3 regions of the Acinetobacter indicus genome follow, and region 3 is predicted to be linked to each of the others. Evidence: predicted binding sites of a transcription regulator. Region 3 holds the regulator's gene; each other region holds the start of a gene.
What was found. Region 3 encodes PhoB, which activates phosphate uptake and scavenging genes when phosphate is short. Its sites were predicted from a motif close to TGTCATNAANCTGTCATAA; they were not measured.
Positions count from the first base shown of each region.

Region 1: a site for PhoB is predicted at 1,566-1,584, ahead of GA693_RS07915 (inorganic phosphate transporter). Genes of this name have one in related genera too.
Region 2: a site for PhoB is predicted at 1,571-1,589, ahead of GA693_RS05700 (porin). Genes of this name have one in related genera too.

Region 1 is NZ_CP045198.1:1,577,094-1,579,374, forward strand. Features, by position in the region: gene GA693_RS07915 (inorganic phosphate transporter) at 1-1,519, opposite strand, end outside; gene metH (methionine synthase) at 2,001-2,281, shown strand, end outside.
Region 2 is NZ_CP045198.1:1,086,732-1,089,012, reverse strand. Features, by position in the region: gene GA693_RS05705 (YidB family protein) at 1-83, shown strand, start outside; gene GA693_RS05700 (porin) at 193-1,326, opposite strand; gene GA693_RS05695 (HIT family protein) at 1,673-2,086, opposite strand; gene GA693_RS05690 (YARHG domain-containing protein) at 2,114-2,281, opposite strand, start outside.
Region 3 is NZ_CP045198.1:2,367,831-2,370,111, reverse strand. Features, by position in the region: gene phoR (phosphate regulon sensor histidine kinase PhoR) at 1-411, opposite strand, end outside; gene phoB (phosphate regulon transcriptional regulator PhoB) at 421-1,131, opposite strand; gene GA693_RS11700 (TetR/AcrR family transcriptional regulator) at 1,355-2,056, opposite strand; gene GA693_RS11695 (SDR family NAD(P)-dependent oxidoreductase) at 2,272-2,281, shown strand, end outside.

The sequences.
Region 1 (2,281 bases), 790 kb from region 3:
AATTCAGGCCAGATTTATTCGCCACCATGGTCCCGGCCACCGCACTGTTCAAGACATGCGTGGTCGATACCGGCATACCAAAGCCATCTGCTGCAGCAATGGTCGACATCGCCACCAGCTCGGCTGACATACCCTGACCATAAGTCATGTGCTGTTTACCAATCCGTTCACCCACGGTGACCACAATACGCTTCCAGCCGACCATGGTTCCTAAGCCCAGTGCCAGTGCCACCGCAACTTTAACCCAGGTTGGAATATATTGCAGGAAGGAATCGAGATGGTCACGGTAATCATCGACCACTTTTTCCTGTTCCTTGCTCATGGCAGGTAAAGCTTCCGCTTTATCCAGACGCTTGAATGACGTGGTGCTGAGGTACATATCATTACGCAATGCTGCCACTTCTGCTTCCGGAATATTTTTCAAATCGCCGTATTGACCCACACGCTCACCTAAATGATCAGTCAAACTGGCCAAAGCCGGTACCACTTCCGGGATGATTTCCTTGGTCTGGATGTACTTGGTGATTACTTCACGGGCCTGCGCATCCGGAATATCGGTATGGTTGGCATAAATTGCAGACGCGGTTTGCGTCGACAATTGCTGGAAAGACTGAATATGCTGGTTGTCCAGTTCCTTATTCAAGGAATAAGCCAATGGCACAATCCCAATCAGGATCAGCATGATTAAGCCCATGCCTTTCTGACCGTCATTAGAACCGTGGGCAAAGCTCACCCCAGTACAGGTAAAGATCAGGATGGCACGGATTAATGGTGGTGGCGGTTTGTTGCCTTCAGGCGGCTGGAACAGTTCCAGCTGACGTTTGAAAATCTTTTTCACCAGCAGGAACAGTACGGCAGCAAAGGCAAAACCAATTAATGGCGAGAACAGTAAAGCCTTACCGACTTTCATCACCTGTTCCATATCCACGCCGGATGCACCAGCGCCCGCATTGAGGATGTAGTTCATAATTCCCACACCCAGAATGGAACCAATTAAGGTATGCGAACTTGAAGCCGGAATACCGAGGAACCAGGTGCCTAAGTTCCAGAGAATGGCCGCAATCAGCATGGCAAAGACCATGGCAAAACCTGCGCCTGAGCCAACATTCATGATCAGCTCGACCGGTAGTAAGGCAATAATACCGTAGGCTACGGCACCACTGGCGACCATCACCCCAAGGAAGTTACAGAAACCGGCCCACATTACCGCAACTGGTGCAGACAAGGCATTGGTATAAATGACCGTAGCCACCGCGTTGGCGGTGTCATGGAAACCGTTAACAAATTCAAAGCCCAGCGCAATAAATAAAGCGGTGGCCAGCAGAATTACCGAATACAGGCTAAGCGCCGGAACATGCGATAAATCTGCCGATAATTGAAAGCCAATATAAATAAGCGTTGAAATAATAAGCGTTAGAAACACCGGCATAAAGAATTTCGGTGTTGGCACATGAACATTGGTCGACTTTTTCGGAGCCGACTGGTGTGCTGAATCTACGGGAGTTTGATTAGAATTCATGCAAGCAGGAAAAGAGGATACAAAATCCCCTTATTGTTCAGTTAAATTGTGACAATTATATGACAAAAGCAGGTCAAATAAAGTAATTTTTCTACTTTATTTGCCACAATTTCCTGATAATTTTATAGACAAAAAATCAAACTATTTAAAATAAATCAAAAACTTATAAACCACCATCTCATCTTCATCCGGTTTTCTGTCACTGCTGTCATCTTTCATGAGCCTGAAATATTACAAGTACAGCAAAACCCGGCCCATTTTTAGACTCTCTCATACTGCCATAGCTATATGACAATTTTATGAATCCTTACAATGATTTATTTATAACGATGTGTATATTTTCAAAATAAGCCCATGAAAACGTATACTTTTTCAGCAAAGATGCCACAAAGTTCCGTTCCATCCCATCAATTACGGAAAAAAGCAGTCGAACTCTGCTAAAATATTGCGCATTTCTGATTCATCAAAACAAGGGTTTTTTATGTCCACGCTTGCTACCCTGAAAGAACTTCTTGCCAAAAGAATTTTAATTATCGATGGTGCCATGGGTACCATGATCCAACGCCATAAATTGGAAGAAGCCGATTATCGTGGTGAGCGTTTTGCTGACTGGGCCTATGACCTGAAAGGCAACAATGACCTGCTGGTACTGACCCAGCCGCAGATTATTCAAGGCATTCATGAAGCCTACCTAGATGCCGGCGCCGATATTATTGAAACCAACAGCTTTAACGGCACACGTGTTTCCATGGCGGATTACCA
Region 2 (2,281 bases), 1.3 Mb from region 3:
AGGGTGAGCAGACCAGTAAAACTGAAGCCAATAATGATATTCAGAATGTACTGAATATGGTGTCAGGTTTCCTGAAAAGATAAGTCTGTTTATATAATGAAGCCAACCTGAGGTTGGCTTTTTAATCTAGAAATCTGGATATAAAAAAACACGCCGAAGCGTGTTTTTTTGCTTTTTAGGTAGAGGTTAGACTTAGAAGTCGTAACGGAAACCTAGAGAAAGACCGAATGCATCTTCGCCATCAACACCGCCTACGCTATTTGAGCGGCCTTGAGCCCATGGAGTCAGATTTGAGTTTTCATCATTCAGTACAGTAGCCAAGTTACCATACACACGTACTGCTTTGTCTAGGCGATGTTCAAGACCCACTGCAAGAAGAGTTGCATTTGCATCATCTGCATCTACATCACGGTGGAACACTTGACCACGTAAATAAGTTTTTGGCGCAAACTTATAATCCGCTGCTACACCAAATACTTGAGCATCTGGGTTGTCAGCATCGTTATCATGCGTTAAATACTGATATAAACCACCGAAGTTTAATTCAGGTGTGATTTTATATGCAGCTGCAACACGGAAGCCATCACGTTCACCACGGTTTGCATCTTCTTCATAGTGCTCATAAGCAGCAGCAAAATCGACTTTGCCTTCTTTATAAGTTAAAGCTAAGTCATAAGCTTTATCATCACGATCAGCTTTAGTATTTGTTGTTGTAGTGCCTGGAACAACAACTGTAACTGGACCGTCTACAGTATTAATGACTGTAGTTTTTTGTGAGGTTGTAGATGTGAAACCAGCACTATTACCTTCATGTAAAGAAAGAGCAGCTAAAACGTTAAAGCCACCACCAAATTTTGGTGATTTATATTCAATCGTATTGGCATTACGTTCATCAAAACGTAACTTACCTTCACGTGTTACGTTACGGATATCACCTAATTGGTCACCAAAGAAGTTGACTGGACCGCGAGCAACTTTAAACGGGCTGTCAAAGCGACCTACACGTGCCTGACCAAAATCACCTTTTAAACCAACGAAAGTATCGCGAGTTGCAAACTCTAAATCATCATTTGCTGAACCGCTAGCGAAGTTAATTTCTTGTTCGATTTGACCAAAAACAGTCATGCCGTTTTCTAATTTTTGTTCAGCTTTGAAGCCTAAACGAGAAGAGTTTGAAGATAGTCCAACTTCGTTGTAGTCTGCACCATCATCAAGATAGTCTAAAGATACGTGTGCACGACCATATACTTTTACATCAGCAGCCATAGCTAATGCTGGTGTAAATAAGGTTGCCCCAACTGCTAATGCGCAAAGCGTTTTTTTCATGTGTAGCTCCAATACAGACTATTGTTTTTAGTCCTAAACATTGTTCAGAAGTAGGATTGATCTACCCCCGTTCTCTATTGGTGCTAAGTATTCCTTACAAATGCGACAGTAATATTAAGGAAATATTTCAAAAATATTAAAAAGAACAAATCAGATCAAAAACTTACCTTTAATCGCAAATTTTAAGTGAACAGGTTTTTAAATTTAGAAAAAATTTATGAAATGAATAACTTAATTGCAAGCTAATTGACACCTTAGTGTCATAAAAATAGGTTTAGCAGAAGTTCTGCTTAAAAAAATGGAGCAGTCGCTCCATTCATTTTTACATTTCACCGGGGAAAATATTTTAAAGCACTGCCTTAATCTTTTCAGCCAGTTGCATGATTTTTTCCTGGTCACCCATCTGCGCAGCATGTTTACCGAGTTGATGTACCGAGGTAGGAATGAGGTGGAAATGAACATGCGGTACAGTTTGTCCCGCAGCAGCGCCAGACAGCTGCATCAATACAATTCCATCTAGTCCTAAGGCTTTTTCCATGGCTTTGGCAACTTTCTGCACCACCTGAATGGTGTAGGCTGCGACTTGTGGATCTAAGTCGAGCAGGGTAACCGCAGGTGATTTCGGGATGACCAGTGTATGACCATCTGCCTGAGGCATGATGTCCATAAACGCAAGAACCTGTTCATCTTCATAGACTTTAATTGCAGGCAGTTCTCCCCGCAGGATTCTTGCAAAAATATTTTGATCATCGTAAGCCATGATATTTCCTTTAATCAATGCATTGAATTATTTACAGTTCAATTCTTTCTGACGCGCCTTGATTTCGTCAAGTCGTTGTTGCTCTCTTTCAGAAAATTTTGGCTTGGTGGTATAGCAGTTGTCATTGCCAAACTTGGCTTTGGCTTCAGGATCTTTAAAGCAGAAGCCTTTTGATGCATAAATTACATCATGATC
Region 3 (2,281 bases):
ATGGTTATCATCAATCAGCACTACCGCTTCGGCCAGGGCCACTAGTGACGACTGAGCGCGGTCAATCAGCCCGACCATTTCGGCCTGGACAATACGTTCCTGACGCTGCGAGCGGTAGACATTAAATAATAAAGCCCCCCAAATGCCATGCAAATTGGGGGGAACATCATAGGGACGGTTGGCAATCCAGTCATTGACCAGATAGAGGGAGCGCATTTGGGTGGCGAAAAACGCCAGAAAGCCAATAAAAATACAGATCCAGAACTGTTCGATCCCGAGACCAATAAAACCTGCAATTACTAAAAAAAAGATCAGTAAACGGAGATCTTGTTTGGCAAAAGTCCACAAACTGCTGTAACGGACATTCTTGTGGTCACGGGCCAGTTCGGGGACAGGGTATGGTTCATACATAAAAAGCGATTAACCTAAGGCGACATCCGCACGGGTTGAGAAACGGTATCCAGTGCCACGAACCGTTTGTACAAAGCGGTCTGCGCCAAATGGCTCCAGCACCTTGCGTAAACGACGAATATGCACATCAATGGTACGATCCTCAATATATACGTTGCCACCCCAGACCTGGTCAAGTAGTTGTGCACGGGTATAGGCACGTTCCGGATGCGTCATAAAGAAGGCCAAAAGACGATATTCGGTTGGACCCATGTCCAGAATGTTGTCGCCAAAGCTGACGCGCTGGCTAACCGGATCCAGAATCAGGCCGTTGGCATCAATGGTTTTTTCACCATTCAGGGCATTGGCACGGCGCAGTACGGCTTTGATGCGTGACACCAGCTCGCGGGTAGAAAACGGTTTGGTCATGTAGTCGTCGGCACCGGCATCCAGACCCTGAACCTTGTGGTCTTCTTCACCGCGTGCAGTCAGCATGATCACCGGAATTTCCGCCAGGTTTTCATCACGTTTTAAACGACGACACAAATCAACACCGCTGACACCGCCAGGCATCATCCAGTCCAGCAAAATCAGTGCCGGGCGTTGATCGACGATCATCTGATGCGCCTGTTTGGCATCTTCGGCCTGTAAGCAATGAAAGCCGGCCATATCCAATGAGGTATGGATCATCTCTCGGATTGGAAGTTCATCATCGACAATTAAAATGTAGTCATCTTTCACAACGCAATACCCTATAAGTGAACGGTGAACCGTTTATATTTATGACAGGCTTATTACAAAGATTAATTATGACAGTATCATTGCAGAAAGGGCAGACAGCGCTATTTTCGCAATGTTTTGTGACAATTTTTTGTACAGAATGGGCTGAATCCGGAATTCATTTAAAAAAATTTAAATAAAAGATTCAAATATTTAATTTTTCTTGCAGTTTGATGACAGGGATTCAGGCTTTTTTGCTACTTTCTGGCTCCGCTTCGGAAAAATGTTCGAGCAGGGAAATGAACACCACGCTACAGGCGCTGAGCACTTCATCCATTGACTGCTTAAAGCCGCTCATGACCCAGCGGATGGCAATTTGGGTGACATAACCGTTCAGGCCGCTGGCAATTAATGACAGTTCGCGTTCTGAATGCTGCAGGTTTGGCATCATTAGCATGACAAAGGCCTGAATCATGCGGTCAAAGCGCGCCATGCTTTCCTGAATGGTGGCCTGGTTGTGCAGTTCCTGTACCAGCATGGCATCAATATAAATAATCCGAGCCATCTGCGGGTTGTCTTTGAGCGTAGTCAGCAGGGCAGTTAAACCGGCTTCAATCATTTTTTGCGGATTGGTCGAGGCCTGCATGATGGCCTGCATCACATTGTGTTGCAGTGCATCAATCAGCTGTAAAAAAATGGTCTGGAACAAGTCTTCACTTTTTTTGAAGGATTCGTAGAAATAGCGCTCGGTGAGTTTGGCCTCGGTACAAATATCTTTCACCGTGACCGCAAAAAAACCATGCGTGCCATAGGCGTGCAGGCCGGCTTCAATCAGTTTTTCCCGGCGTAGCTGTTTGCGCTCGCTCAGCGATAATCCTTTAAATTGGCGCTCTTTATTTTGGGTATTCTGCGCATTTGGGGGAGCGGGGTGTTGTGCTTCGGTCATAGTAAAAAGGCCAGTTCACATCCTATATTGCTATAGATTAACAAGATTTTGCGCTAAGTGCGAAGTTTGGCACTCAGATTTGAACGCAGCAGACAGAAATCTGCAGGCTTTTGCGTTGACAATGATTATTGTCAAAATTATATTTGAGTGGTGAAATTGAAGTGCGCTGCCGTGCCTGAGGGACGCAGCCAGACCATCCATAAAAAGGAAGCGGAATGAAAAATT